One region of the Nitrospira sp. T9 genome, then DNA from elsewhere that is predicted to be linked to it. Evidence: riboswitches for the same ligand, from Rfam matches in the RefSeq annotation. Region 1 holds a riboswitch; each other region holds the start of a gene.

Region 1 (10,176 bases):
AATAGCCATCAATTGCCTCATAGACATAGGCCAAATACACGTATGCTTCAACCGAGGGATTGCGGTCAATATTTTCCTGGCAAGCCCCTACTGCTCGACGGTAATCTCCGGCCATCAAATACACTTTAGCGTGCGCAAGAGGTTGAATAGGCAGGACAGGTACCTGATCTGACTGAGCCCAACCATTGGAAAGCGGTAACGTACCCAGAAGAATTACTCCCACTCCGAGACATATCATTTCCCTTACTCGTTCGCTCACCGACGAAATGCTCATGTTCCCCTCCATCACTAAAATCGCGCAACAGACATCATTCTCGATAGATTCTCTGTTCTTTCTCCATACTTTTCGACGATTCACTTAACCCATTTTTAAGATTGTCAGATTTTTGATCAGTACGAGAATCTCGAAATCACCCTGTTTTCAATCACTATTAAATTATAAAACGTGTGGCCTAATCTTTGATGTCCCGAACCACGACACAATGGTAGGTAACGGCCACTTGTTACTTATGAAAACACAAAAAGTCTAACACCAAACCCTTCCCTACAACACAAGACTCCTAAAAACACATTCCATTGACCAGTCTAAAACGTCAATGGCATGTACTTTGCGGAAGACCGTGTCCAAGAAGAATTTTATTGAACCTGACTCCTCAATATCTAAACATAAAATTAATGCGTAAAAATTTTAAACCCACAAAGATTTAAAGGGATAAAATGAAACGAAACCAAACATTGTTGTCATGTATCCTCATCATCGGCGTAGAAACCTTGTCCATATGCTTACTCCCCGTCTCACCAACACCCGTAAATTCGGCCGATACGGCATCGGTTCTTTCGTATTCTTCGCCTGTATCACCATTGCATCTAAAAGTAATCCATGGGCAGGAATCCAGCCACAGCGACGACATTTTAGCCGCCCTAACCATCTATCTGGAAGCCGGTGGGGAAAGTTTTGCTGGAAAGTTAGCTGTCGCGGCCGTCATTCGGAACCGAATGGCTCTCAAATACCACAGCGACGGCACGGTCAAGGGCACGGTTCTTCGTGCCAAACAGTTTGAACCATGGATTGGACGTAATCCAGAAGAAGTAGATTTTGATCAAACAAATCGAATCATGCAAGATAGTTTGTTAGCCTGGAAGGTTGTACAAGACGGGCGGAAGGTGGTGGATGGGGCGGTACTGTTTTATAATCCCCAACTGGTCAAAACTCCCCGGTGGGCTCAGTTCAACCGTAAAGTGGCAAAAATTGGCGGACACGAATTTTTCAATAAGCAAACCATTTAATTAGTCGCGGACAACGGGCGTTTTTCGTAAATTCCTGGGTCGAGGCGCGCTGCCCCCTCCATCCTCAATACGTTTTAACTCTATGCGTAGATGTCGAATGGCACCGGAATGTACCCGACAGACGCCAGACTCGGTCAGACCCATTTGCCGACCAATTTCTTTCATCGTCAATCCGGCATGATAATACGATTGAAGCACCTCTTGCTGGCGTGCCGATAATGTCTGGAGCGCCGCTGACAATGCCGCTTTCATTTCTGCATCCGCACAGGCCACAAAAGGGTCCAGATGGTTGACGTCCGGCAAAACATCACGGAGGGTGCATTCATCTTCTCCCTGCCCAACCGGCTCATCCAGACTAATTAAACGAGGATCACACCCGCCCACTCCTTCTATTTCCTCAATAGGTACGCCCAACAGCGTTGCCAATTCCTGTGCAGTCGGTGGCACCCCATTTTTCTGAAGATGCTCTTCAACTATTTGTCGTACTTGATCTCGGCGAGATCGAACAGACCGAGGAACCCAATCCATTGACCGAATTTCATCTAACATCATGCCACGAATACGATATTCGGCAAATGTGCGAAATTTAATATCCCGTGTTGGATCATAGCGCTTCAACGCCGACAACAAGCCCATAGCCCCTGCGCTCGTCAAATCCTCGACATCCAAGGAAAAGGGATTCCTGAACGCCATAATTCCAGCCATCCGACGAATGGTCGGGAGAAACTCTAATAAAATCCGAGTAACATGCTCCTGATCGAGCTGGCCCTGTGCCTCCGTATGTTCTGCTTGGTCAGGACTACCCGAACCGGGGTGAGACGAGTTGAGTTCTTTGATACCAACTGCTGTCTTTGTAAAATGTTGTGCGTCTTCGTCCATATTTTGGCCTTTCCAGGGTGACCAAAAAAAAGCGCCTAATTCCAGAGAATGGGCGCATGAACGAACGCATGGACCTACCAACACAGTTCGGTAACCAGACGAACCCTGAAACAACAACGTTCTCAGGGTTTCTTGGCTTTGCGCCCTACCCTCACGGATAGTTTGCCCTTGTCACCTGTTGAATTCGTTATTCGATAATTACAACCTCTTGTAAGTGGTGGGTTTTTGAGATTTCCCCGATTAACTGTCTGTCTTGGGTCTTCGGATTCTCCCCTACTCTTCGACCTCTATCTCTATTGAAATGTTATCGGATCCGAGTCAAGGGGAATTAAGAAAATCCCTTGCGTGTTTATGAGAAAATTTAACAAATTCATACATTGCACAGCATCAAAAACCAATACGAATACGGATCAGGAACAGATGGTCAAATCTCAATCACACATTCCTTCCAGTGCCCTTCATGACAATCGTGGATCCTTCATTTTAGCCTCAAAAAAAGATTAATTCCGATGATCAAAAACATGACTGTGGCAATCCAACTGCCAATGATCGGTAATACCGCTCCATTGCGTCCTAAAACAATGCCTACTGAATGCGCCGCCCAGAAAAAAAACCCAATTGCCAGAGTTTGCCCAAGCCCTTTAGCTATTCCAACCTCACGCACACCACTTCCGCGGAGACTCACCGAGATCCCTAACAGGATCATCACCAGAGGAACGAGAGAATATGCAATTCGAGACCAATAATCAGTTAAAAAACGATGAGGACTATGACCATCTTCTATTAACCTTTGAATATAGTCATGCAATTGATACAAGGACATATGTTCTGGAGACTGAGCCAGCCAATTCTGAAAATCATCAGGCGTGAGAGAGAGAGGCAACGTCTGCCGTGGTATAACATTCACTTGCAGGCGTTCTTTAGCCGGAAATGTTCGCTCAATCGCATGCTCCATTATCCATTCCTCAGCGACAAAAGTTGCCCATTCTCCTTCAAGAATGCTTTTGAGACTGAAGCCATCATCAAGTGTGTATTGGTGAATACCATTCAAACGAAACCCATCTTCTGTCACCGAATCAATTCGCATAAGGTGATTGCGTCCCACCCGAAGCCATAAACGTTCCGGAGTAAGTAAGAGGGGTTCTGGTTTATTTTGGATTAAAACAGATTGAATAAATTCAGCTTTAATATTGGCCAAAGGAATCAACACGGCCGTCAAACTCAAACCCACGACACTCACAAACCCGCCAAAGACAAAAAAGGGAATGGCAATTTGATAAAAACTTAATCCGCAACTGCGCATCGCCGTGATTTCACGAGTCCGATTAAGCCCACAAACCGTCAAAATTGATGCCATTAGAGCCGCTAGCGGGGCTAAGAGAAAAGCAATTTCGGGAATTCGATAGACAAAAAAGCTTAAAATAACGCTTAGGTCTGCATCATATTTCAAAAACTTTCTCAATTTTTCAAAAAAATCCACGACAAGATAAATCGTCAGCACGGTAACAAGACACATTACGAAGACGCGACTAAATTTCCCAAATACATACCAAGAAATTTTTTTCATGATCTAACTTGTTTGAAAGAACTCTGGATCATTGTTTTCCTGCTTGAAATAGAAGGAACCCTGTAAAGAAGGCCAGGATAATGTTAGGCATCCACGCACCGAAAAACGGAGAGATCACCAACGTCGTCACAAGAAACTCTCCCAATACATTTAATAAATAAAATCCGATAACCACGAGAACCCCAATCGCAAACCCTCCAGCTTTCCCGGACCGCTTCGACACAATCCCCACCGGGACGCCCAATAACCCCAACACAAAGGTGGCGACCGGAAAGGCGGTGTCTTTATGAAACTCTACCAATCGACGAAGGGCTCCTGCGTCCGTTCCACCTGATTCCTCCAATTGCTGAGTGAGGTTTTGGTAGGTTTTCCGTTTTGTCTTATCTTTCACGGAGGTAAAAGGCGAAGAAAGCCACAAATCATAGGTATCAAAGATAACCCGATGAAAACTATTGGAATCTTTGGGAATTTGATGAATGGCACCCTTAAACAATCGAATGCCAAACTGCTGACGTTCGCTTTGTTTCAACATGTGAAAATTCTCCGCCACAATTATCAAGGGTTGCTCCGGATTGCGTTGGTCCGAAATAAAGATTCCCTTATCGCCAGAAGCATTCCCCGAGTGTGGCACATACACCATGAGTCCGGGGATCGGTTCATTAAACACTCCCGAATCAACCGCAAGAGTCAACTCATCTTCGATGACGCTCAGAGCCAAAGTCTTCAATGACACCTTGGCCCAAGGCTGGCCCCATTGAGAAAGATATACCGTTAAAAGGAATACGATGCCGGAAAAAACCACCACAGGAAGATTGATTCGCCAGAAACTGACCCCCGCAGCACGAATGGCCATGATCTCATTGTCAAACGATAGGCGATTAAATGCCGAAATTGAAGCAATCAAGCAGGCAATTGGTAAGGTTAGGACTAAAAAGGAAGGAAGCAAATGCAGCACAATAGACCCCAAGCCCGCTAAACTAATTCCTCGGGATACCACTAAATCCACCAGCCGTAGCATTTCCTTGGTAAAAATGATGAAACACAATCCGGTCAGGCTGGTCAAAAATGGGGAAAGCAACTCAAAAAAAATGTACCGATCGAGGAGTCTGATCAAGGTTTTGGACAATTCAAATAAGTGGAAAGTGATGAAATATGTTGGCTGATTAGCATGGCCCCTTTTTTCGTTTTCAATCAAATATCCGAAATAATTAGCCTATAGGCGAATAGTAGGGAATGAATTTCCTCCTGTCATTTATTGACAGATTCTGCAAACTGTGCTACATCCTCTACGTTTTTGTAATGGGTAAAGAAGTGAGAAGAATATTACGCCGTGAAGCCGAGAGAGGAATTGACTCCTTTTTCGGCTTTTCTTTTTATCTTTTTAAACACGCACAACTTTTTTGAAATATATATCCACAAGTACTCTAATGGGGAGGGCCATCATGAGAAGTAAGGGAACGGTAAAATGGTTTAATGATCGAAAAGGTTTTGGCTTCATTCAAGTTGAAGGTGGACAGGATGTGTTTGTCCATTATTCCGCACTTCAAGAAGACGGCTTTAAGTCTTTAAAAGAGGGGGAATCGGTAGAATTTGACTTGGTAGAGGGAGCAAAGGGTCCACAGGCTGCAAACGTCACAAAATCAGGAATCGGCCAACCATCTTAAAGTGGTAAATCTCTGTCGCATTCTCGCCATTATTTGCTGATAACGAAAGGGTGAATTTTTTGGGACATTAGATCTCAACTTTTCTTCAACGGAATAATCTTGAATTCCTCGTCTTTGACTTGTTGTCAAAGAAGTCTAAGAGGTAAATAGCTTGCTGGGACTTTCCTTGACTTCCCTCTTTTTCTCCTGGTAGACTTTGCCGTAAGTATTTGAATTTATTGCATAAATTACAAATTTCACACAACTGCCTCATCAGTTTCAGGGGAACAGCATGACAAAACTTTTCGATGTTTTATTTTATGGAAATCCGCTCTATCGAAAGACTGTGACCGTAGAAAGTGGAGTGGAGGACTGGGGAGCAGGCAAAAACGAGGATGCCAATATTCCACAGGCACCAGCAAACCTACGCGCTAATCCTGATCACACGCGAATTACCCTGACTTGGGATCCTGTCCCAGAAGCCCTGTATTACAACGTTTACTTCATGACCACCAAAGGCGTTCAAATTAAGCCCAACGAACTAACCAGGCCAGTCGCAGGCCAAGAGGATTTCATCCCAAAAGTTGGGATAACCAAAGAAAAAGCCAATTGCATTGAGGGAGCGATCTCTCCTTACGAACATAACGACCTAGCCAATAACTTTTGTTATCACTATGCCATTTCTGTGGTCACGGAAGAGGGTGAAAGTCTATTATCCGAAGAGGTAATGTCCATTCCTTCGCCCTACCTCCCCGTGATGCAAATCGGGTGTGAAGGCGTCGACGATGGAGAATTCAAATCACCAACCGGCATTGCTATAGATAAAGACGGAAATATCTATGTCGGCGATACGGACAATCATTCAATTCAGAAGTTTGACCGATCGGGAAAATTTCTTGCACGTTGGGGAGACGAACCTGATTCAACCGAAGGGAAATTTTACTACCCGCGGGGCATTACCACATCCCCCGAAGGAGATGTGTATGTGGCGGACAGTGGGAATAATCGCATCCAAAAGTTTGATTCCGAAGGAAATATTATCAACGCATGGGGAAAATTCGGTTTTGCCTGGAGAGGGGCGGAAGCGGGGAAATTTGATGTCCCCTGGGGTGTTACCACCGATTCACAAGGCAATCTGTTTGTCTCGGATACCAGCAATGCCAGAATTCAAAAATTCCTCTCCGACGGCTCCCCTGTGCTTAAGTGGGGGCGTGACGGGGGATATGACGGCGCCTTCTTTTATCCACGCGGCCTCGCAGTTGACTTTGTTGGGAATATTTATATTGCCGATGAGGGGAACCATCGGATTCAAAAATTTGATGCACGAGGAAACTTTCTCCTGAAGTGGGGAAAGGAAGGGAATGCCCCTGGTCAATTTAAAGCCCCATGGGGTGTGGCCTGCGACCCTTTAGGATATGTGTATGTCGTCGACAGCGGAAATCACCGTGTCCAAAAATTTGATTCTAGCGGGACCTATCTCACTTCGTGGGGAAATCGTGGATTAACCGAAGGACAGCTGAATTTCCCGTCAGGGATTGCGGTGGACAAAGAGGGATTTGTGTACGTCATAGACAGCGGCAACCACCGTTTAACCAAGTTTGCCCCAACTGAGGATGAACTCAATCGTGGCAAACAAGAAAAACGGGTTGCCAGCGATCTTACCGCCCCCATCAATCTTGCCGTCAAACCCGGAGATACAGAAAACATCTTAAGTTGGCTCGAAGTTCCCAATGCGGTCAGTTACAACCTCTATTTTAGTACTGAACCAAACCTCTCAACAGATACCTCCACAAAGATTGAAGGTGTGACAACTCCATATATTCACAGTGGCCTCACAAATAACACGGCATATTTTTATGCCATGACGTCGGTGACCGAGGATGGAGCTGAAAGCCAGCTATCTGAAGAGCAGACCGCTATTCCGGTTTTGATCGACATCTCGGCACCTCAAAATCCTGACATCGTCATTAATCATGGGGCTTACATGACCAATAGTCCTGATATGGTCGCCACCATCTCAGCTAAAGACGTGGATAGCGGAGTGGCTGCCTATTTCATCTCTGAAAACCCCATGACTCCAAGCGGGACCATGCCTGGGTGGGTTGAAGTGGAACCGGAACAAAAATTTGGAGCCACGATTCCTTTTACCACCTCGCCAACCGATGGCACAAAAACCGTCTACGTTTGGTTTAAAGACGCCAACAACAACGTTTCCGTTCCCGCCAGCACCAACATCCTTCTCAACACGTCGGGGTATATTTGTGCCGCCAAGTGGGGAAAACCAGGCCGTGGAGCTTCCCTTCTCCATGGCGGAGAATTTATTAGCCCTCTTTACGGCCTAACGATTGATCGCCAAGGGTCATTGTTTGTGGTTGATAACGGGAACAACCGCATCCAGAAATTCGACAGAAATGGTAATTTCATCCTGTTATGGGGAAATTTCGGATCCGCTAATGGAGGGTTCAATAATCCCACAGGCATCGCATGCGATGGGAATGGGAATGTGTATGTGGCTGACACCAATAACCATCGAATTCAAAAGTTTGATGGGAAATTGGGCCATTATATGATGAAACTGGGATCCCGCGGAAATGGCGAAGGACAGTTTAATGCTCCATGGGGAGTGGCGGTCGACCGGGTACGCGGGTACCTGTACGTCGTAGATAGTGCCAACTTCCGGGTTCAAAAATTTGATGAAACCGGAGAATTCATTATGCAGTGGGGAAGCTTTGGGAATGGGGACGGGCAGTTTTATTTTGCGCGAGGCATTGCTGTAGATCAAACGGATGGAACCGTCTATGTGGTCGATATGGGTAATCATCGGATTCAAAAATTTGATACCAGCTCAAACGTCCTCCCCCAATTACTTACCAAGTGGGGAGGAGGCATTGGGCCTGGTCATGCCAGCAGCGCTCAGGCACAAGAACCGGGACAATTTCGATCACCCTGGGGTGTGGCAGTAGATGAATCAGGAGAGGTATTTGTCAGTGATACCGGCAACCAACGCATTCAAAAGTTTGATCGAGACGGTAACTTTATCACCCAATGGGGCGGCTTTGGCTCACAGGATGGCCAATTCAACTTCCCCTATGGAATTGGAGCTGACTCCAGAGGACACGTCTATTCGGTTGATAGCGGAAATATGCGAGTTCAAGAATTCATGCCGGCAGAGGAAGCCGAAGATCATTTCCAGGAAGAGGAAACGATGGCCTTTATTCCTGAGGCAGCAGAATAGCCACATCGCTCTGGCAGAACCCAGGAAACAACCACACACTTTAACAACAAATGCCAGAGGGTACAGGGTTTACCCTTTGGCATTTTTCATAGTACCGAACCGGATTCCCCGGTGTGGGAATACATTTAGCTGCTGATCCTGAGCAGTCTTGTGTGTTTTTCGATAAGCCCATCAAGTAAAACAAAAGGCACATTGACTGCCTTTCAAAAGAAAATTAAGATGAAAGGCTTTTTCGCATCCACAATTCTTCAGGAGACGAAATACAAGGCCTAACCCATGTTGGAAAAACAATTACGAATGGGACTCACTTTTGATGACGTCGTCCTAGTGCCGCGCCATTCAAATATTATCCCATCTGAGGTAGATCCCTCCACCCAACTCACTCGAAATATACGGATTAATATCCCAATTCTGAGCGCGGCCATGGACACTGTAACCGAAGGACGATTGGCCATTGCGATAGCACGCGAAGGGGGAATTGGAATAATTCACCGCGCCCTCTCCCCTGACATGCAAGCCTCAGAAGTCGATAAGGTCAAAAAATCAGAAAGCGGGATGATCCTTTCTCCAATCACCATTTCCCCAGATCATACCATTCGCGATGCACACCATCTTATGGCGACCTATCGCATATCTGGAATCCCTGTAACCAAAGATGGCAAATTGGTCGGCATCTTAACGAACCGAGATCTTCGCTTTGAAAACCGATTGGATCTCAAAGTTTCTCAGGTTATGACTAAAAACAACCTCGTGACTGCCCCTGAAGGCACGGGGCTAGAACAGGCCCAGGCAATTCTTCATGAGCATCGCATTGAAAAACTTCCTGTTGTCAATGATCAATTTGAGTTAAAAGGGTTGATCACCATCAAAGACATTCAGAAAAAAATCAAATATCCTTTTGCCTGCAAAGATGAGCACGGACGGTTACGCGTTGGCGCAGCCGTCGGGGTCGGACCCGATGTGGAAGAACGCCTGGAGCGGCTCACAAAAGCTGGAATTGATTTAATCGTTGTCGATACCGCCCATGGGCACTCCCAAAGCGTCCTGGACAAGGTCAAGGATATTAAATCCCGCTATCCAGACCTGGAAATAATGGCAGGAAATGTCGCAACTTCTGCTGCCACGCTGGATCTTATTAAGGCCGGAGCAGATGCTATTAAAGTTGGAGTTGGGCCGGGCTCAATCTGTACCACCAGGATCGTATCAGGAGCCGGAGTCCCACAATTGACCGCAGTTGCGGATTGCGCCGCCATCGCCAAAGAACACCAAATACCCTTGATTGCTGATGGAGGCATTAAATATTCGGGAGATCTCACCAAAGCCCTCGCGGCCGGAGCCTCTTGCGTGATGATCGGATCCCTCTTTGCGGGAACCGAAGAATCTCCAGGGGAAACGGTGTTGTATCAAGGCCGAACCTACAAAGAATATCGAGGGATGGGATCACTGGGGGCTATGGAACGCGGAGGGAAGGATCGTTACTTTCAAGAAGGCCGCGAATCTTCAAAATTAGTCCCTGAAGGCATTGAAGCCCGCGTTCCCTACAAAGGAAACCTCGCGGTCATGGT
Region 2 (10,176 bases), on a different contig from region 1:
CACATACGGCAGTCCTGACCCTGCTCCTCTCCGGTTTACTTATTAGCCCCGCCTATTCGGCTTCCTCTATCCAGCTAATCTGGGACGCAAATACCGAATCGGATTTAGCAGGATATAAAATTTATAAACGGACGTTACCTTCTCAAGATTTTGGACAACCCATATTTTCAGGATTTCCCAATAATCCATCCTCCCCCTCAACAACCGTTTCCGGGCTCAGTGGAGGCACAACCTATGGATTTATTGCGACCGCATTTGATACGGCAGGAAATGAAAGTACCCCCTCTACAGAAGCAACAATTACTATAACCACAAGTACACCGCCCGCAGATACGACCGCCCCGACGGTCACGCTGACAGCCCCCAGCGCGGGCACCGTCTCCGGCACGGTGAACGTCGGCGCCAGCGCCAGCGATAATGTCGGCGTCACCGGCGTCCAATTCCGCCTCCAGGGCGCAAACCTCGGCTCCGAAGATCCGAGCAGTCCCTACAGCACCAGCTGGAATACCACCACCGTGGCCAATGGTGCGTACACCCTCACGGCCATCGCCCGCGATGCTGCGGGCAATACGAAAACCTCAGGGGCAATTGTGGTCACCGTAAGCAATAACAGTACGCCGCCCCCACCCTCAGCATTCAGCATTTCGAATCTGGCCGTCGCCAGTGGGCAAGCGTATGTCGTGCCCACCTCCGGGCTCCAACCCGGGGGCACGGTGTATATAGACCGCGCCTTTACCTTTACGACCATCCCCGCCAGCCTGCAGGGAGCGGCATATATTCGAACTGCAAATGATGACAAAGCTGCCACCACGAGCGCTTTCCTCAGCTTTAGCGTCAATCAACCCGTCTCCGTGTCGGTCGCCCATGACGTGCGCATCACCCCGAAACCTTCGTGGTTGAGCACCTTTACGGATACCGGCACGAATCTGGTGACCACGGATACGACCCTCCGCCTGTTTGTGCGGTCCTTCCCGGCTGGTACCATTACCCTCGGGGGCAATGGTGGTGATGGATTAAGCATGTATTCTGTCATCGTGAAATCAGAGGGGGGTACTCCTGGTGACACCACTGCCCCCACGGTCACGCTGACCGCCCCCAGCGCGGGCACTGTCTCCGGCACGGTCACGGTCAGCGCCACCGCCGATGATAATGTCGGCGTCACGGGCGTCCAATTCCGCCTCCAGGGCGCCAACCTCGGCCCCGAAGATCCGAGCAGTCCCTACAGCACCAGCTGGAATACCACCACCGTGCCCAATGGCGCGTATACCCTCACGGCCATCGCTCGCGATGCTGCGGGCAATACGACCACCGCTGCCCCCCGCACGGTCATTGTGAGTAATTCCAGCACGCCGCCAACCTCACCCCAAAATCACGATCTGAATGGGGACGGCAAAGCCGACCTCGTCTGGCGAAACACAAAAACCGGCGACGTAGCCGGATGGCTGCTCAATGGTACAAACATCGCAGCCACGGGCTTTCTGGGTCAGTTGTCCAGGGAATGGGCCCTGAGTGGAGTGGGTGATCTGAATAGGGACGGCAAAGCCGACCTTGTCTGGCGCAATAGCGTCAACGGCGCAGTAGCCATCTGGCTGATGGACGGCTTGACCATCAATTCCACGGGCTTTCTCCGCACTGTCCCCACGAATTGGGACATTCAAGCCATCAAGGATATGGATGGTGATGGCAAAGCCGACCTCCTCTGGCGCAACACCACTGATGGCAACACCGCCATATGGCTCATGAATGGGACGGCGATTGCTTCGACAGGATTTCCGGCAGGTGTCTCGTTAGGGTGGCAGATTGCCGGAGTGGGAGATGTGAATGGGGATGGTAAAGCCGATGTCATTTGGCGTCATGACACCAGCAGCACAGTGGCCATCTGGCTGATGAACGGCTTGACCATCACTTCCACCGGATTTCCAGGGAGCGCCCCGACGGTTTGGGGAATTCAAGCCATTGGAGATGCCAATGGCGATGGCAAAGCCGACCTCGTCTGGCGTAACACTACAGACGGCAATACCGCCATATGGCTCATGAATGGAACGGCGATAGCCTCTTCCGGCTTTCCTGGGACAGTGTCGGTGGCATGGCAGATGTCGGGAGCAAACGATGTGGATGGTGACGGAAAAGCCGATATCATTTGGCGCAACCGCAGCAATGGAGGAGTGGCAGTTTGGCTGATGAACGGTTTGGCCATCACATCCACCGGCTTTCCCGGAGCCACTTCCACAGACTGGGAAATTCAGTAGCACTAATATTACAAACACAAGAATGGTAACGACATAAGACCTCGGGCACAACCTGATGAATGGATGTCTGAAAATTTGCCATCCGGAGGACGAGGCGAGACCTTAACCTCAGCTGACCCGTCAATCAAAATGTAAAGGCAACTGCCATACGGACAAACCATCATGTTAGGCCCTCATACAACCAACAAACGGAAAGTCTCTTCCATTTTATGAAACACGACATGGAAAACTGGAAACTAATCCTCCCTCAACCGTGTCATTCATTCCAGCCTTTAGCAGAAAGCGATCAGCAAGGCATGCCTATTTCTTTGATAGGATGCCAGGATGCAAATATTGATGTGAATGTATTTCCTCGTTTTGCCAATAGAGATACCTGATGGCAACCAGAAAGTATGAAGGAGAAATCCTCTCCCTGGGCGATTCCACATTTCGCTATTAGTCGAAAGGAAAAATGAGGTCATTTCTTTCCAAATAGAGATCACACCACATTCACAGACCAGAATCCTACTTAGCATTTGTCGTGTTCTTGTTCCCAATGCTCGCATTCTTATCATCAAATTTTCATGCCAAAGAGATACAAAAAGCTCAGTAACGAGTTCATTTCTTTGCATCAATCACGTTTTCCTGCCGTTGGTTTATAGATTTTTCTTTCATAAGTTTTTTGAACATCCATATCGCTGCTATCCCTAAAGTTTTTCTTTACAGACCCGATATAGTTCGGCAGACCGTTTGGAGGTCTGAGGTACAAACCAGAGCAACAGACGGCAAAAGAAAGTCCGCCAATTCATGAAATCCTCTTCCCGAAACGGCACACCTATTGTGAAGTAGGGTCGCAAAGCCAGGAGTCAGGTCCCCACGCCTGATCGTCCGGCTACCAAAGGAAGCATCATTGGCAGGGGGAGGAGAGGATGAGGACTTCGGTCCGAATACCACAAGGAGTCGACTATGGTCCCCCCTATGATCCCCTGGAATTTCGCCAACAGAACGGTTGCAGGTCTTGCATTCCTGTTCATCGGATTATTCGCCAGCCCCGCATTCTCAGCATCTTCAGTCCAACTAAGCTGGGACGCAAGTCCGGAACCGGATTTAAAGGGATACAATGTGTACATGGGAACATCCCAGGGGACCTATAACACCACAAAAAATATCGGACTCAACCCTTCATATGTGTTCCAGAACTTGTCGCAGGGAATCACCTATTATTTTACAGTCACGGCATATGATCAGACGAACAACGAAAGTCTACCCTCGGAAGAGGTGAGTGTGAAAATTCCCGATATCATCATGCCGACAACACCTGGAAATCTCACATTGACTTCAACATCAGGCACCCAAGTGGTCTTTTCATGGACAGCTTCAACCGACAATGTCGGCGTAACCGGATATGATGTGGCCCGGAACAATGTGGCCATCGGGCAATCTACCACCAATGCCTTTGTGGATAAAACAATCAGTCCGGGCATGACTTACCTCTATACCGTCAAAGCCCGGGATGCCGGCGGGAATGTATCCGCATCGTCTAGTCCACTTTCCGTATCGATCCCACTCGTCCCACCACAAGATATGATCTCGCCGTCCGTGCCCCAAAATCTCACGTTGACTTCAATATCAGGCACCCAAGTGGCCTTTTCATGGACAGCCTCAACCGATAATGTCGGCGTGACCGGATATGATGTGGCCCGAAATAATGTAGTCATCGGGCAACCCACCACCAATGCCTTTGTGGATAAAACGATCAGTCCGGGCAATTCCTATTACTATACCGTGAAGGCGCGGGATGCCAACGGCAATGGATCCGCATGGTCGCCCCCCCTGCAGCTCACTACTCCCCAAGTAATGGCTCAACTGGAGGTGTTCGTCAGCGGGAGTGGATCCGTCCTTTCGACTCCTGGCGGAATTAATTGCCCAAGACGAAAGTGCTCAACCAACTACCCAAATCAAACCGTGGTGACCTTGACCCCTAACCCAAGAAATGGTTGGACATTTTCGGGATGGTCCGGCAGCTGTACCGGGACTGCGACATGTTCATTAACATTAACGGGAAACAGGACCGTTCAGGCTAATTTCACAAAGGGTTCTAGGGTCAGCTCTGGTAAAGACTTTAGAAATGTGAAAAGACAAAGACGAACGAGATAACTCACACGCTTCTCCATTCCCTGGATGGCGTGCATGAGTAAAAATTATCCGAGATATTTGGGGGTGACACGAAACAAGACTGTTGACCGTAGCCGAGGAGCATTCCGGGGAATTCAAAATTGAGGTGTCCGACCCGGAATGCCAGAAGGGACTTTAACCGGGGTTAAGAACCGAATGTCTCTGCACCGATGGTAGGCAATAATTTAGTTAGACATCCAAACGGCCACCGCACACTGAATGTCGCTCAAAAAAATTACTCCCCTCACTTGAAAAAACCCGGCAATCCCCCATTAGTATTTTTATTCCTGCCCCGCCCCCCACGCGGCACACCCACTCCAACAAATTCCTTTCGTCCAAGACAGATTCCAATTGTCTAAATTAGGCAATTCCGAATGCGACCCCGACCTTTTCCTTGCTGCCAGATGGTATCTGAGGCTATTCTAAATTTGGAACCGGCCGGACTATTTGTTATCACTTATAAAATGACTTCAAAAATTTTTCTTGAGAGATTGTCGTAAGCATTCTATCGTGGTTTACCGTTTCCACTATGGGAGAGAGAGATGTGACGGCTTTACGTTAATTTCCTCAACCCCGCGGCACCCATCATTTTATTGTTCCGGCCTGATTTAGATTTTCGGTCGCCATATGGAAACTTCAATAGCAATTACGATGACAGGCCATTAAGCTTGGGATAAAATTTGACGAGCGAAGTCCCCGGTCGATGCGCCCTTCAAAACACCAACAGGAGGTCAATGAAACAGGATGGCTAAACTGATCGAGCAACCCACAAGAATTAAACCTGCAGGGAATAAACCCAAACTCATCGATGAATTTATCGGACGGGTCAATTCCGGCACAGATCAGATCAGCATTGCGCGGATGAACAGTCCTTCCGGATGGGAAGAGCCCGGCCAGACGCCGGAGTTCGATGAATATACCCTGGTCCTGTCAGGTCAATTGCGGGTGGAAACGAAAGAAGGGGTGATTGAGGTAAATGCCGGTCAGGCGGTCATCGCCTATCGCAATGAATGGGTGCGATACAGCACCCCGGGCCCGGAGGGAGCTGAGTATATCGCGGTGTGTACCCAGGCCTTTTCCCCGGAGACCGTGCATCGCGATTTGGATTGAAACAGGTTTCCATGAAAGCACCCAACAGAGAGCCAGTCCTAACCGCCGGCTAATAATCCGTCCACGGGCGTGGCAATTGGAGATATCCAAAAGAGGCTAAAGATGTTAGTGCAATGCTTATCGGTTGTTATGACGATGGCCTCCTCCAAACCTGAACCCAAACCCTATTGCAGGAGGCCCATATCCCCAATATCCGGGACTATGGCCGTAATAGCGTGAATATCCCCATGGAGAATTGAGGTAAAAGCCCTTAGGTGGCAACCGGGCATAGCCAGAGTGAGAACCATAGGAGTACGCGTAGGGGAAAACATAAGGCGGCCGATACCGGGAATTCTGCTTAGAGGTCTGAACTTGGCTCAGGGCTAACGCTTCCTGACGATCCACTTTCTCTTTGAGCTGGTTGACTATCCCCTCCTGGGCCTTCAATTGTTTTGCCAAGGTATCGATCTTTTCTTGCTGAAGCTCCATCAACGTGGTCACGCATCGGGCTTGAGCATCTCCAGAATATCCGGAACATTCCCAGGGAACATTGGTGGCTTCTGCAAAGGCATGAGGATTGCTCATAGTCACACCTACCCCTACTCCAGAGATTAGCAGGCATATGATCCAACGGATTAACCGGAAGGACTTTGGCGGGAACTGCATCATAAACGTATTCATATCCCCCTCCAATTGAAGGCATGCCGTATTTTATCATGGCTTCACGTAGCCCTACAAACGAGAGACCTTCACACTGATGAACTGAAGCGCAATGAAGTCACGAAAGATCCATTGACACCCTGTTCAGGAATTCGTAGCCTTCACCTGGTTCCCCTTGCACAGAGGTTTTCATGGTTTAAGACCAGGGCACACAAATAGGTTCTTCCGCAGAAAGCCAGTGATTTTACATGGGACGCACAACCACCATCCTAGGGAAGGAGCCTACCCGCTGCGGATGGGTAGGCACCAAACCACACTTCATTCCCTATCATGATGAAGAATGGGGAATCCCTGTCCACGAAGACCACCGCCACTTTGAAATGCTGACATTGGAAGGAGCACAGGCCGGCTTATCCTGGTCTACGATTCTCCTTCGTCGTGAAGGGTATCGTCGCGCCTTTGCCGGATTCGATCCCGAAAAGGTCGCACGCTTCGATTCCAGAAAAAAAGCGGCGCTTCTTCAAGATACAGGGATCATTCGGAATCGTCTTAAAATTGAATCGGCCATCACAAACGCCAAAGCGTTTCTCACAATTCAGGAAGCGTTCGGATCTTTTGATCAGTACATCTGGGACTTTGTGGGAGGGGCCCCAATCATCAATTACTGGAATGAAATGGCACAAGTTCCAGCCACCACTTCTCAGAGCGAGGCCCTCTCAAAAGATCTCAAGAAGCGAGGGTTTAAATTTGTGGGGAGTACCGTGATCTACGCACACATGCAAGCGGCCGGATTGGTCAATGACCATACCACGGATTGCTTTCGACATCCCTCAAACCATTCCGCGCAGACCACTTTTCAAGAAACAAGCCATTCCCGAACAGCAGCCCCCTCCACCATCAGGATCAAACGAGTATACGACGCCCCTGCCCCGGATGACGGATGTCGGATTCTCATTGATCGGCTGTGGCCACGTGGACTTTCAAAAGAAGCGGCTTGCGTCAATCTGTGGCAAAAAGATCTTGCCCCGTCAACAAGACTGCGTAGCTGGTTCAGGCATGACCCGGCCCGATGGCAAGAATTTCAGACACGGTATTTCACCGAGCTTGATCAGAATATCAATGCCGTTGAGGACCTTTGGCAACGAGCCCGATATAGTCCGGTGACTATTCTTTTTGGGGCCAAGAACGAGAAATACAATCATGCGGTCGCCCTGAAAGTCTATCTCGCTCATCATTTTAGATGAGGGGACTGTATCCTTCCATGCCTTTTGGATCAATCCACATGAAAGCGGTTCTTCAGGAGGATCTCACAGGATGCGGAATCGCCTGTGTGGCCGGTTTAGCGAATGTCTCTTACCAACAATTCAAATCGTGGCAATGACATGGGGCATAACGTCGGCGATACGCGTTTCTGGTCCAATACGGCCTTCGTTCAAATATTGTTAAACCATTATGGAATTCAACCCCTGCCGGGAGAATCCCCTTTCGATCCTGGCAGGCTCTGCTGCTACTCGCCCTTTTCGCCACGAAATGGCACCACAAAAACAATCAGGCCTTTTGGCAGAGGGTGATTTATTGGAAGAACCCACCCGGACCAGTGATGTTGATCTCTCAATTCACTCTTCGTAAACACGTCCGTACCGATTTCGGAAGGATCAAACCCAGAGGGCTTAGCACCGTTCACGACTCCTGTTTTAAGGAACTTCCATAAGAAAATTTTTTGAAGTTAACCTTCTTAAATTGAAAGCATTTTCCTTGCGAATAATAAAAAAAATCGTTACTATTTCGCATTATTTTAAATTATTCTTCATTCCCATTCATCCTGCCTTATTTTTATCATGTCGAGAGATGGCACAAGTTCGATCCCAATGTTCACGGGAAGGAGCATCATGATCGAGGATTTGCCAATGGAACGGCAAATTCAACATTCTACTCAAAAGTCGGCTTGATAGAACAATCATTTTTCTCAGGTGCGCATTCGGCATTTCCTTAAGTCATCATTAACCAAAGGTCGAAGGATATTGGTGTTCATCTTTTGACCAAAACGAGTCCTGCGTGAGGACTCCACATTATGGCCATGTGGTGCGCCGGAGCATGAACCGTTTCGTCCAATTTCTGTGCCATAGACTACCTCCACCGATAAAATTCGGAGGGTTCAGGCTGCCATCAGATCCAGCTCCGGCAGTCCGGATAACGCGATCCCCTGAAATCAATTTCCCCCGTGCATCGAATCTTCCCGGGCTTCCTGTTATGACTCATTCATTGTATGGACCAATGGAAAAAGCGAGTCGATAACATGTCATTCAAATCTCTGACCATGGGGGTTCCCATCCTAACAGCCGAACAGCCACAGCCAAACCTTCAGAGGGCTCTCATTGTGGGGTTGGCACTGGGGATCTTTGTGGTGGATTGCCTGACCCCTCTTGGGATCGGTATGGGCAGTCTGTACATTCTGGTTGTCGTGGCCACTTTCCCCCTCAATCATCCCTGGACCACAAAAATCGCGATAATCGGCGCAATATTTTTTATTTTTCTCGGCTATTGGGGCTCTATTTCAAAGCTAGGATATGAAACAGCGGTTATTAATCGCTCCCTATCGACTCTTTGCGTTTTGGTAACTGGATATATGACCTTAAAAAATATCGCTTCCCGACAGGACCTTCAGACGGTCAAGGAAGATCTCGAAGTCAAATATGGCTTGCAGACCAAGGAACTCAAAGAGCAAAACCAAACGATGTCTGTTCTCCTCGAGGATTTGAAGCTGACCAAAAATGATTTGGAAGACAGGGAGCATCGGCTACGCGTGTTTGTTGATGCCTTTCCAAGTGGCATGTTGATTGTTAACCATCTCGGAAACGTGGTCTTGGCCAACAAATTAATTGAAACTCTCTTTGGGTATTCACAACATGAATTAATCGGACAATCCATCGACACTCTCGTTCCCAAAAGATTTCAGCAGGATCATGCCCGACATCGCGTGGCATTTCTGGAAAACCCAAGCACCCGGGCCATGGGAGCCGGACGGGATCTCTTTGCCCGACGTAAAGACGGAAGTGAATTTCCCGTAGAAATCGGCCTGAACCCCATCAGCACGCCGGACGGCTTCATGGTGCTCAGTTCAGTCGTAGACATTTCAGCCAGAAAACAACACGAAGCTGAGCTCAAACGCTTAAATCAACGACTAGCCAACCAGAATCAGGAACTGGAAGCCTATAACTATGCCGTTTCCCACGATTTACGAACACCCTTGAGAGCGATTCATAATTATGCGGATTTTCTGCTGGAAGACTTGTCTACAAAGGTTTCCTCCGAACAAAGCGAGTACTTGACCGGCATTACCACCGCCGTATACGAGGCGGAAGAGCTCGTCTCCGATCTCCTTGAACTCTCCCGGTTAAATATCAAAGATTTTGTTCCGCAGATCTGTCACGTCGGGAACATCATTGCCAAAACGCTTTTCCTGCTGAATTTCGATAAAGACGTGGAAATCCATCAACCAGCTGAATGGCCAACTGTCCTTGGCCATGAACACCTTCTGAAACAGATTTTCCAGAACCTCCTCGCCAATGGAGTCAAATTCAACCACTCCTCCCCAAAAGTTCTGAACATGAATTGGAGGTTGGAACCTCATGGCGTGATCACCTTCACCGTCGAGGACAATGGCATTGGGATCTCTGAACCCTATCAGGATAAAATTTTCCAGGTTTTTGAACGATTGCATACGAACAGGGAATATGAGGGAACCGGGATCGGCTTGGCCATTGTCAAAAATGCGGTGAGCAGGCTTGGCGGAGAAATCCGCGTGAAGTCCGAATTGGGCAAAGGCAGCATTTTTTCATTTACGGTACCGATTGGAGAAAATTATGATGATGCATGAAACCAGGAATTTAACGATTTTAATGGCGGAAGATAATCCCCACGATGTCCTGGCCACCAAACGTGCCTGGGAACAATTCGGCTTTGGGAATCATCTGCATATCGTGTCAGATGGCGAAGAATGTCTGGAATACCTGTTTCATCAAGG
Region 3 (10,176 bases), on a different contig from region 1:
TTGCCAAATCAGCCTCGTACATTTTGGCTTGACCGATGAAGGTCTGTGCGGTCAAGCGGGGGCCCGTTAACCAATGAAGCAGAGAAAACCCTGAAACAGCTAATCCCCCTCCGACCAAACAGGCCTGCAGCAATTGCCTCCTGGAAAGCGTTGGCTGTTCTGTGTATGTGGGTGGGGTGGTCATCGAAATATTCCTTGCCTATTCAGTGTCAGTTGCGAGTAGAAGAAGCGGGCGTTTCTTGGGGCAAAGATCTGAATAACGAGTGCAGACCATGAGAGGCTTTCACGGCGCACAGGAGCAAGGCTAGAGAGGGAAGAGGATAGGGCCCATACCGTTCTTGCAGTTGCAAACTCGCCCTGGCCAGCCCCTCCGTGTTTGCGGGTTTCAGCCCCCAGGCTCCCAAGCCCAGGAGGGCCCACCCAAGTGAAATGGGAGTCCGGAGGTGAGGGAGTTCATGTAAGAGATAGTCAAGGCTTCGTTTTACCTCGTGGATGGGGGTGGTGCCAGCCAGAGCTTGCAGAGCGATGGCGGAGCACTCCGGGAGCGGATGTAACTCTCTCCTGAACACGGTGGTACTGCCGAAATTCCATCCACCGTTTGTTAGTTGGCGGTTGATGAGCATCTGTTGCCCGGCAATGGCGCGAGGATGAGTGCTCAATCCCACCACCTGTAAGGCCAGCAGAGCGAGGGAAGTCGGTACAACCCAGCTATGGGTGTCGGCAATCCATGGCCAGCCCAGGATGGCGGTGTCGTGCCCAATAATTGAAAGATCCGGGGTAGGGAAATGTCGGCCGGTAAACCCTATGAGATAGTCGACCGCCCGGGATTGCGCTTCTTGATACTGGGGAAAGCTTTCCCAGGCGAAAATGGCGAGTGGTGTTGGCCAAGATGCCTCTGGGTGAGAGAGAGCAATGCTCACGCGTCCGTCGTCCGGCTGTTGTGAAGCTAAATATGCCCTTCCTCGGTTACAGCTTTCAGGATCGAACTCATATGCGGACATTGAGATAATGGCCCAGGCTGTTGCGTCCGGCCGTGCCTCTTCCCCGGAATGATAGGGGAACCCTCCGTTTGGTTGTTGCCAGGATTGGAGAAGCTCAAGAGCATGACGAAATGGTTTTTGAATCATAAGAAAAAAATTCAGGTCTCATGCAATGCGATTAAGGGTCGATATTCCATGTTGTTCGGTTTAAATCGAGGAAACCTTGAAAATTTTCAGATCACGCTTTGGTCATACCCTCACGTCCCTTCCGTCATTCCCGCTGGTAGTGAGCATGAATCCACCCGAAGAACTTCAACGATGGATTCCCGATAAAAAAATATCGAGGAGGCCGGGGAAGGGTGGGGGTAATGGTACCTCGTCGGAAGGCCCGGTGAGCAAAGAGTAAACCGACAAATATGGCTCATGCCTGCCGTGTCCCCACGCCATGCGTCTGTAGGGTTACAACCGCAGACAGCCTAATCCGCCCTACGCAATCACACAACGGCGCGGAGTCTCACGTTTTTGAAGGATAGGTCAGATTAGCAAGGTGGTAACCGACAATCTGTCTTCCAGGGTGGATTCCGGTGCAAGTGCGGCGGAAAGACGGAAGGTAGGTGTGAGAATCGGTGCGGTGGGAGAAGTGGCATGAAAGGAGAAAACCAAGATTCATCCGCTTTCAGAAGGTGACGGGTCACAGGGCTTTGAACAATGGCGTACTGAACCGGTAGCCAATCAAAAAACATTTCACACCCGATGCTTATCGAAACGAGTCAACTCCATACCGCCGGGGTCATCGGATTTAGGCTTACGGGTGTAATCCCGGCATGTCTGTGGAACTTTTAACGAACGTTATCTCTTGTTCTGGGTCGACAAATACTCCGTCAGCCTGGATCTCCTTTCCAGTCACAACCTGCCTTGCCACGTAAATGATGCAGCCGGCAGTCAATAAACCACCGAATACGTCGATCAGGTGATGCCCTCCATGGATAAGCACTCCTGGGAACACGAACAGATTGATGACGACCAGTATGGGGAACCACCAGCGAGTGGTGCGTGCTGAATACATAGCCAACACGGCCATGATCGTATGATACGAGGGAAAGGCCACCAGGCCTTCCATATCCCTTGGAGAAATGAATTTAGGCCCTTCAGCCCCTAGGCGCAATAATTCGGCACCATAGGCCGAGCCAACAAGCGGTCTTGCCGCCTGCTCAATTGTGCCGGAAATGTCATAGAGCACGCTTGTGCCAAATGCTGGAAACAGCGCCCAAAATCCAAGCGTCGCCAGACCTGAAGCGGTTATTGAAAGAATGAAGACATGGAGTTCTTTTTGTTTCCCTCCAAATCCTAAAATAAGAAAAAGAAATGCCATTTGCGGTATAGAAGATAAATAGGCATAACGCGTCAATTCATTAAAAAATGGATGGCGACCGGCAAATTGGACAATGTCTGGCCATGAATACCCGAACCAAGCATCGATCCGGACCAGAAACGGATCAATGGGTTCTCGCCAAAGCGGGAGCAGCAAATAGCCGAAAATCGATAGCACAATTGTAAACAGAAGAAGCAACCCAGTGGCCATCAATGTCATAGAAATACGCTCACTACGTCCGCTTGAACGGTAGAACAGCCCCACGGTAATCATGAAAATTCCCAAGGCAAAAAAAAGGGTATAGGAAAACCAATCGAAGCCAATATTGCGAACAAGGATCATGGCCAGATCGAAGACCGCCAGCACGAAAATGGTATTGCGTAAAAAACGTTCGACGGGCCATAGGAAAGGCTTAGACAGGGTAAAATTTCCCACTCTCATTATGCATATCCTCGCATTCGAATTGTGCCAATGTAGTTGTGAGCAGGTACTGATCGTGCCGTAAAATAGTGTCTATACTGTTGTGCACGGTTCAACGAACTTGTCCTGATCGACCTCGAAATCCTCATCATGAACAGAAGTCCTGCCACTTGTTTGCACTGAATCTCATATGAATTGTCTTCATCCGTGTATGTGTTGGTCCGATTTTTGAGCTTAACTTAAGAAAGTAGGTATGGAGGGCTAGCGGTTACCCGTAAAAATTTTCAACTAATCTACCTCATGGTCCAGTTGGGTGGACCCAGTTGGAGATGGAGTCAGAAATGGCATCGGGAATGGCTATGGTGTATTGGACTTGGCATTTATGCAAATGGCTTTTAAGCCTTCAGGCAAAGGCTTTTTCGGTATATTCCCTCATTATCTTGATAATGTGGCAAAGTTTCCTTTGTACCAAATCCTCATTCATCCCCTTAACCAAAGAAAAAGTCAGCGGCCCCTCTTCACATTCCGTCTGAGGTTTCACGGCGCGTTTCTCCTGTTTCCTTTTGTCTCACTCCTCACCCCATACGTTTTCTCATGTGCATTCCATCCAAAAATTTAAGCTGTTCTTAACAATTTCGATCTCCTTGGTCAACAAAGGGAGGCAATCCATCCTACCCTTACCTAATATGAAACATATTCAACAAAAAACATCGGCAAGTTTTTTCTGGGTAAGTCGATAATGAAACATGAAAACGAGGAGCCACAGAATGCGAGGTGGAAAACTTTCTTGGGTCCACGAACATTTATGCATAACTATGAAGCATGGATTCGGTCGGGTGCCCCTTCCCGAGAACGGCGAACACGTCGTAAGGCGTGGGCGCAAAACCACGGGTCAGGGTTGGTCCCTGATAGCCGGGTTGCCGAAGGCACGGAGAGCCAAGGGGCAACGTCTGCGTCAGAATATTCCGGGCAGTCTGGCGTAATGCACGTATTTACCTTCGCCCGTTAAGGAGATGCGCTATGGTTAACCAAGTGATGCGTTTCGTGAATGATGAAGAGGGAGCCACCGCGATTGAGTATGGGTTGTTGGCGGCTTTGATCGCCGCGGTGATTGTGACTGCTGTGACTGCGGTCGGAACTGCCCTCAGTACAACGTTCACCAACATTTCAACGGCCGTTGCTCCGAGTTAAAAGAGGGCTCGCCTCTGCAGGATTGCCTGGCAGTGCCGTTCTGGTGGCAGGTCACCGGAACGGCACTTCGGCCGAAGGCTACTTTTAAGGGCGGGTACAGTATTGATGAATGAAGAGATGTGAAAATTCAGATAAGGGATAGGGGAGGACAACATCATGCAGACGATTCTCCTGAATCACTGTCATCACTGGATAAAAAACCTTCTTGTTGATGAGGAGGGTGCCACGGCGGTTGAATATGGTCTCATGGCAGCGCTCATCGGCATGACGGTGTTGACAGCTCAAGCCGCCATGGGAACGGCCGTCGTGAATATGTACGAGGGGGCCATGGGTATCATCGCAGGAGCTCTGGGGAGCTAGTGGCGTTTCCCCTAACTGCTCTCTCATTCATTCATGCTCATCCTGTCGAAGAACCATTCGAAATATCCACTACCTGAAATCATTCATCTTTCGAGAAGTTCAAGGGGAAGGGGAGGTGGAATGGTATTTGAGGGACACAACACGAGATCTATCAGAAATGTCTGGGGAGGGCTGACACCATTTAAACATGCGTGGACATGGTCTGATCGATACCTCAAAACCATTTAGCCGGATGAGGAAAAGTGTTATGAAAACACCTCCAAGTCAACGATTTTCAAGTTTAAGACAATCCGAGCGCGGCTCGACGGCTGTAGAGTTTGCCCTCATTCTACCGATTCTTGCGTCACTTGCATTTGGGGCCATCGATTTTGGGCGCATGTTGTGGTTTAAGGAAGTCCTGGTGAATGCGACCCGTGTGGGAGCGCGCCAGGGGACATTGTTTGCTTCCGGCAATGGCCAGGCGGAAATCGAAGCAGCCATCACGGCTTCTCTTACCGCGGGAGGGGTGGATCCATCCGGGCTCTCGGTGGTGGCCAATGGGGTTGGAAGCCTACAGGGACAACCGTTAACTGTGGTGTCCACCATCCCCTGGAATTATTTTGTCATTGATAAACTCATTCCTGCGATTTCGACTCCTAACCTGCAAGCCTCTGTGACCATGATGATGGAATAAGACGAGGGAGAAATGTCCCAATCAGAACTTCAATGTGATGGAGATACAAACATGCGGAAGAAACAACGATGGTCTATTGTCTCACCGCTCTTGAACCAACGGGGCATTGCGGCTATCAACGGGGCGTTTATGGCGGTCGTAATGGGTATCATGGCCGGCGTGACGATTGATGTCGGGCATGCCTTACTTACACAAAATGAATTGCACAATGCCTCGGATGCCGCCGCGCTGGCCGCTGCGAGACAATTGGGTGTGACCTATCTTACCTTGCCCATCGCTGAGCAACAGGACATGGGGCGGGCATTGACCGGCAATGAACAATCACAAGTAACGGCTCAGGCGACCGCTGCGGCATTTGCCAACAGTGCCTCAGATGTCAGTAACTTATCGCTTTCGCAGGGAGATGTTGAATTTGGCATATGGGATTTCAATGCGCAGACGTTCAACCCCACAGTGAACCGGCCGAATGCCATTCGCGCGACTGTCCGACGTGATGGTGCGGCAAATGGTGCGATGCCGACATTTTTTGCCGGTATGTTGGGTGTGAGTACCATGGATATTTCGACAAGTTCGATCGCCGCATTGGGGACTTCAGGGGGACCTGTCCCACCGGGAGTGGCCGATGTGCCGTTTGCGATTTCCAGTAATTGGTTTAACGGGGTTGCCACCTGCGACGGGGGCATTCAATTTTCTCCAACCGGGGCCAATGGCTGTGCGGGATGGCACGTCTTTGATCAGACACCGGCCAATGCCAATAAGCTCAGACAAACTATTGTTGGGTTAAATGACGGGAGCTATCAGAGTCCAGGGATCATCCCAGGGCAGACTCAATTCACATTTACCGGTGGAGAAGTGTCGTCGGCATTTAACGATTTAATTGATCTTTGGAATGCGAAGAAGCAATGGAGTAATGACTCTGGACGGTATGAATGGGATATCAATCTTCCCGTGTACCAAGCCAGTTCTCCATCCTCTTGTGACAATCCCAATCAGTCTATTACCATCGTTGGGTATGCGAAAGCAGTGGTCACGGAAGTCAAGAAAAATGATATTCAAGCGGAAGTGAAATGTGATGGTTTCTTTGATGGAACGCCAAATCCTAACCAGGCTGGTGGGGGGGCTGGGGCGCTTCAGCCTCTATCGGTATATCCAAGGCTAGTGTCGTGATGACGAGTCAACAGCCGGGAGCATAAGAGCGTCTCCCGGGAACCTTGGTCCCTTTGGGTCGGTCATGTTTGAGTCGGGCTCAAAGGGACTTTTTTATGGGCTCCCTCTCTTAAACTCCAAGCGTCTAATTGCACGTCTGCTCATTTCCCCGACATGCGCATTCCTTTTAAAGAATAAGCTGACGAAGGACTCATTGTTGTTTGGTTTCGGAGCCAGAGAAAAATTTTCCCCCCACGTCCCGGTCTTTCCCTCTTGGCCTCTTCCCATCATTTTGTTTAGCCGTTTCCTGGAGTCTGTCCCTCCAGCATGCCCACGAATGCGGAAAACCATACCAGCACTATAAAGGGCACCTTTGAAAACCCTTGGTTTGGCCCGCATTCCTGGCTCTTGCTTGGAGGGACGGATTAAGGCCATGGGAATGAGGAGGAGGGGGAGGTCGTCGAGGCATTCACCCTGCTTCCTTGTCCTTGTCTTACGCACCCTGGGCCTTCTATGGCGAAGCCAGTTCCAGGACCCGGTAGAAGTTATATCTAAAATTCTTCATCCCAATCTTCATGCGAGCCCGCACAAGCTTGACGGTTCGAATCAGGTTGCCGCTCATCGCGGGCACTTGATGGCCGAAGATATGTTCGAGGTGGGCTCAAATACGAGTGGGTATTCATCTGGTCCTATTACGCTCGACATTTGTTTTCGGGGTCTGTTGAAAAAAGCCGCCAGCGGCGTTCTCGCCATTTTCCCGTGCTCACGTACTCAGCGTACGCTCCGCGCGTAAAAACGGCAGCGGCCTTGCTGGACGGACTTTTTTGAACCGACCCGGAGCCTTTGATGAGTAATCTAATCCTGGGCAAATTTGCCCTTGAACATCCTTATTATTCAACACTCCCTTTCGGGAACTCATCTGTCACTAACTTCTGATGGATTTCCGCTGATGACTGGCGGGGATGAGGGAGAGGGGATAGGAAAAGTGGGCGTATGGAAATGATGGAGAGACAAAAGGATGGCGTATCCAGGATCAAAGTCGAGCATGATGATGGGAGAGGTTTTTCGTGACACAGCCCATAACTTTTCTTCCGATCTTTCTGTTGTAGTTGGCGCCTAAAGCTTTTCTCCCCCCAACAAGAACACGTCACTCTTTACCTTGCTGAGACGGTCGCATAAATAAAAGAAGGTACATGCACCCATGCTTTCGAGAAACCATGGGTCTCTGAGGAAAACGAAGGAATTCCGCGAACGCTATTGGCTTCCTCGGGACAGAGATTCCTTTCGCTGGTTCAGGAGGATCGTGCAGTGATGGCCTTGCCCACGCATCTCGTGTCGGTCTACGTCCGACCGGGGAAATCTAAAATATACACATACTCTTGCACCCGGTCTTCAATCATACATACTTGTTGAGGGCATGCCTTAAGAAAGTCAGGTAACCCACCGAAACATGAACTGTTCCCGGTGCTTAAGCTTCATAACCGATGATGGTTTGCGTACGCAATGGGAGGTGTCGTGGTCGGGGCACCTGTTTGAAAGGTCGATTATGAATTTAATTGAGGGAATAACCTGAAATTATGAGTTCTTCATTTTTGTTATGTGGATTAGCCTTGGGGTTAGTGGTCGCAGCGATCACTGATGTTCGGGAGGGGCGGATTCCCAATTGGCTGACGGGGTCCTTGGCAGTCTTTGGAATTGGAGTGAATAGCCTGGCGTATGGTTGGGAAGGATTCCTGTTCGGTCTTGGAGGTCTGATCATGGGGTTGGTCTGCTTGATATTTTTTTATCTCAAAGGGGGGATGGGTGCCGGAGACGTGAAATTGCTTGGAGCCATTGGAACAATCCTGGGTCCGGGCCAGGTGGTCTTTGCGTTTGCATTTGCAGCCATGTTGGGTGGACTGTATAGCCTAGCCCTATTGTCCAACCAGGGTGGCATGCGTCATGCCTGGGATCGGATGTTTCTCCTTCTGTCAACGCTGAAGGTGACCAGGACCATTCCGATTTCTGATGCCCCAATTCCCACCGAACCTAAGTTGCGGTATGCCCTGGTGTTAGGGTTGGGAACCGTAATCGCCAAAACGTTGTTTTATTATGATGTGTTGTAACTCGTGTTCGCTGAGGTCTACGAGTGGGAAATGAGCAATCGGAGAAGATTCTTCTCGTTGTCTATTAAGAATGGCATTTGTCATCCGATATGCAGAGGTAGACAAGTTGAAACCTCAGGTTTGATAGGCATGAATAAAAATTTCGGTCTGGATTCGGTGAAGAAGGGGGAGGAAGTCTCATGGGACAAAAACGGCCACTCGTATTTTTAGGAATTGCGATGATTATTGCCCTGGTGACGACGGTCATGGTGTATCGGTGGCTACAAGGGCAACGAATGATCGAAGTCGATGCCCCTGAAGTGGTGATGGAGGGTGTGAGTGTCGCAGTGGCCAGTGCCGATATCCCCTGGGGGACGCCACTCGGTGCAAAAGCCGTTCGAGTGATGATGTACCCTGAAGAGGGCGTCCCCGTGGGTCACTTTAAGGACACGGCTTCCTTAAATGGTCGAGTTGTACTGACGAACCTGAAAAAGAATGAGCCCATATTAGAATCGAAATTGGCTCCAATCGATCTTAAAACGGGGGGCGTGTCGGCCGTGATGGATCCCAATAAACGCGCGATGGCCGTAAAAGTCAACGAAGTCGTCGGGCTTCCGGGTTTTGTGCAGCCAGGCGATCGGGTCGATGTCATGGCGACGTTTGATGATCCGAGGGGGAAGAAGAAAGAGGGTGGTGGTAGCCGAGAGGAAGTCACGAAAGTGGTTCTTGAGAATACCCTGGTGTTGGCGATCGATACGCAAATGGAGAGAGCCAACGGAGAGGAAAAGCCCACTCCCGTGAAAGTCATAACGTTGGAAGTGTCGTTGGAAGAAGCTGAGAAGTTGGCCATGGCCGAAAATGGTGGAAAGTTACGTTTGGCCCTGCGGAGTCCCCTCAATCCCGAGGTGAAGAAAACGAAGGGGGCGGACTTTAAGGATTTGATGAGTTCACACCAACTCATTCCTCCGAGGCCCAAAACGGTTCGCAAGCGTCAAAATCAGGTTGAGGTGATCAAAGGGACGGATCGAAAAACGATGAAATTTTAAGGAGGCGTCGATGGTGACGCGATGATCGGCATGAAAGGTAACGTTATGAATCAGACTCATGGTTTTCCATTCAGGAGCATGTTGATGGCTCTGAGCATGGTCCTTGTGGGCTACACAGGAGCCTTTGGAGAAGGTCTCACAACCCAGGCGGTCCACCTCAATGAGCCTCAAAGCCTCCGATTAACGGTCGGAGAATCAAAAATTGTGGAACGGGAGACGGCGTTTAAACGCGCGTCGGTCGCTAATCCTAAAGTGGCGGACCAAATTGTGCTCTCCACCAAGCAAATTTATTTGACCGGGCTTGAGGTTGGGACGACCACCTTGACTCTATGGGGGCAAGATGGGCAGGTATCCAATGTTTTCCAGGTTCGGGTCTCTCCCGATGTTACTCGCTTGAAGGAGCAGCTTCATACGATGATGCCGGAAGAATCTGGCATTGAAGTGATGAATAGTCACGAGCACATTACTCTGGCGGGCAATGTGACCAATATGGAGTCCTTGGCGAAAGCCCTCACTCTGGCCGAGCCCTATGCTCCGGATAAAATTATTAACCTGATTCAGGTGGGTGGCGTGCAACAAGTGATGATGGAAGTGAAAGTCGCTGAAATGCAGCGTGGGCTGATGAAGCGTCTCGGGGTGAATTTTAAACGGGCTCAAAAAAATCATCGTGATTTTTCCATCGGACTCATTAATGATTTGTCAACGGTTGATGCCTTCGAACCGTTTGCGCATGCCCAATCCTCACAAACGACGACTCTGGAGTTTCCGAGCGTGAGAACGCTGGCCTCGAATCTGATTTTAGGATTCGGGATTGGTGATGATTTATGGACCCTCTTCTTAGACCTGCTGAAGGAACATTCTCTCTCGAAAACCTTAGCCGAACCGACCTTGATTGCCGAGAGCG

Evidence for each region. Region 1 has a riboswitch for cyclic di-GMP ahead of ACTRXD_RS18655 (sigma-70 family RNA polymerase sigma factor). Riboswitches for the same ligand answer to the same signal wherever they lie in the genome.
Region 2: another riboswitch for cyclic di-GMP. It lies ahead of ACTRXD_RS13580 (fibronectin type III domain-containing protein); the one in region 1 lies ahead of ACTRXD_RS18655 (sigma-70 family RNA polymerase sigma factor).
Region 3: another riboswitch for cyclic di-GMP. It lies ahead of ACTRXD_RS08130 (Flp family type IVb pilin); the one in region 1 lies ahead of ACTRXD_RS18655 (sigma-70 family RNA polymerase sigma factor).

What each region holds. Positions count from the first base shown of each region.
Region 1 covers NZ_JBQKUP010000041.1:407,761-417,936, reverse strand. The annotation lists gene ACTRXD_RS18665 (hypothetical protein) at 1-274, opposite strand, end outside; gene ACTRXD_RS18660 (cell wall hydrolase) at 718-1,287, shown strand; gene ACTRXD_RS18655 (sigma-70 family RNA polymerase sigma factor) at 1,288-2,166, opposite strand; cyclic di-GMP riboswitch class I at 2,253-2,343, opposite strand; gene lptG (LPS export ABC transporter permease LptG) at 2,645-3,733, opposite strand; gene ACTRXD_RS18645 (LptF/LptG family permease) at 3,762-4,847, opposite strand; gene ACTRXD_RS18640 (cold shock domain-containing protein) at 5,176-5,397, shown strand; gene ACTRXD_RS18635 (6-bladed beta-propeller) at 5,669-8,611, shown strand; gene guaB (IMP dehydrogenase) at 8,888-10,176, shown strand, end outside.
Region 2 covers NZ_JBQKUP010000037.1:152,850-163,025, reverse strand. The annotation lists gene ACTRXD_RS13585 (Ig-like domain-containing protein) at 1-2,249, shown strand, start outside; cyclic di-GMP riboswitch class I at 3,047-3,128, shown strand; gene ACTRXD_RS13580 (fibronectin type III domain-containing protein) at 3,195-4,385, shown strand; gene ACTRXD_RS13575 (cupin domain-containing protein) at 5,148-5,513, shown strand; gene ACTRXD_RS13570 (hypothetical protein) at 5,631-6,077, opposite strand; partial or broken gene ACTRXD_RS13565 (DNA-3-methyladenine glycosylase I) at 6,401-6,979, shown strand; gene ACTRXD_RS13560 (DUF488 domain-containing protein) at 7,049-7,396, shown strand; gene ACTRXD_RS13555 (sensor histidine kinase) at 8,449-10,029, shown strand; gene ACTRXD_RS13550 (response regulator) at 10,016-10,176, shown strand, end outside.
Region 3 covers NZ_JBQKUP010000032.1:285,732-295,907, forward strand. The annotation lists gene ACTRXD_RS08115 (DUF362 domain-containing protein) at 1-184, opposite strand, end outside; gene ACTRXD_RS08120 (hypothetical protein) at 210-1,127, opposite strand; gene ACTRXD_RS08125 (phosphatase PAP2 family protein) at 1,786-2,793, opposite strand; cyclic di-GMP riboswitch class I at 3,617-3,697, shown strand; gene ACTRXD_RS08130 (Flp family type IVb pilin) at 3,793-3,963, shown strand; gene ACTRXD_RS08135 (Flp family type IVb pilin) at 4,120-4,323, shown strand; gene ACTRXD_RS08140 (TadE/TadG family type IV pilus assembly protein) at 4,571-4,996, shown strand; gene ACTRXD_RS08145 (TadG family pilus assembly protein) at 5,048-6,163, shown strand; gene ACTRXD_RS08150 (A24 family peptidase) at 7,720-8,247, shown strand; gene cpaB (Flp pilus assembly protein CpaB) at 8,427-9,272, shown strand; gene ACTRXD_RS08160 (type II and III secretion system protein family protein) at 9,357-10,176, shown strand, end outside.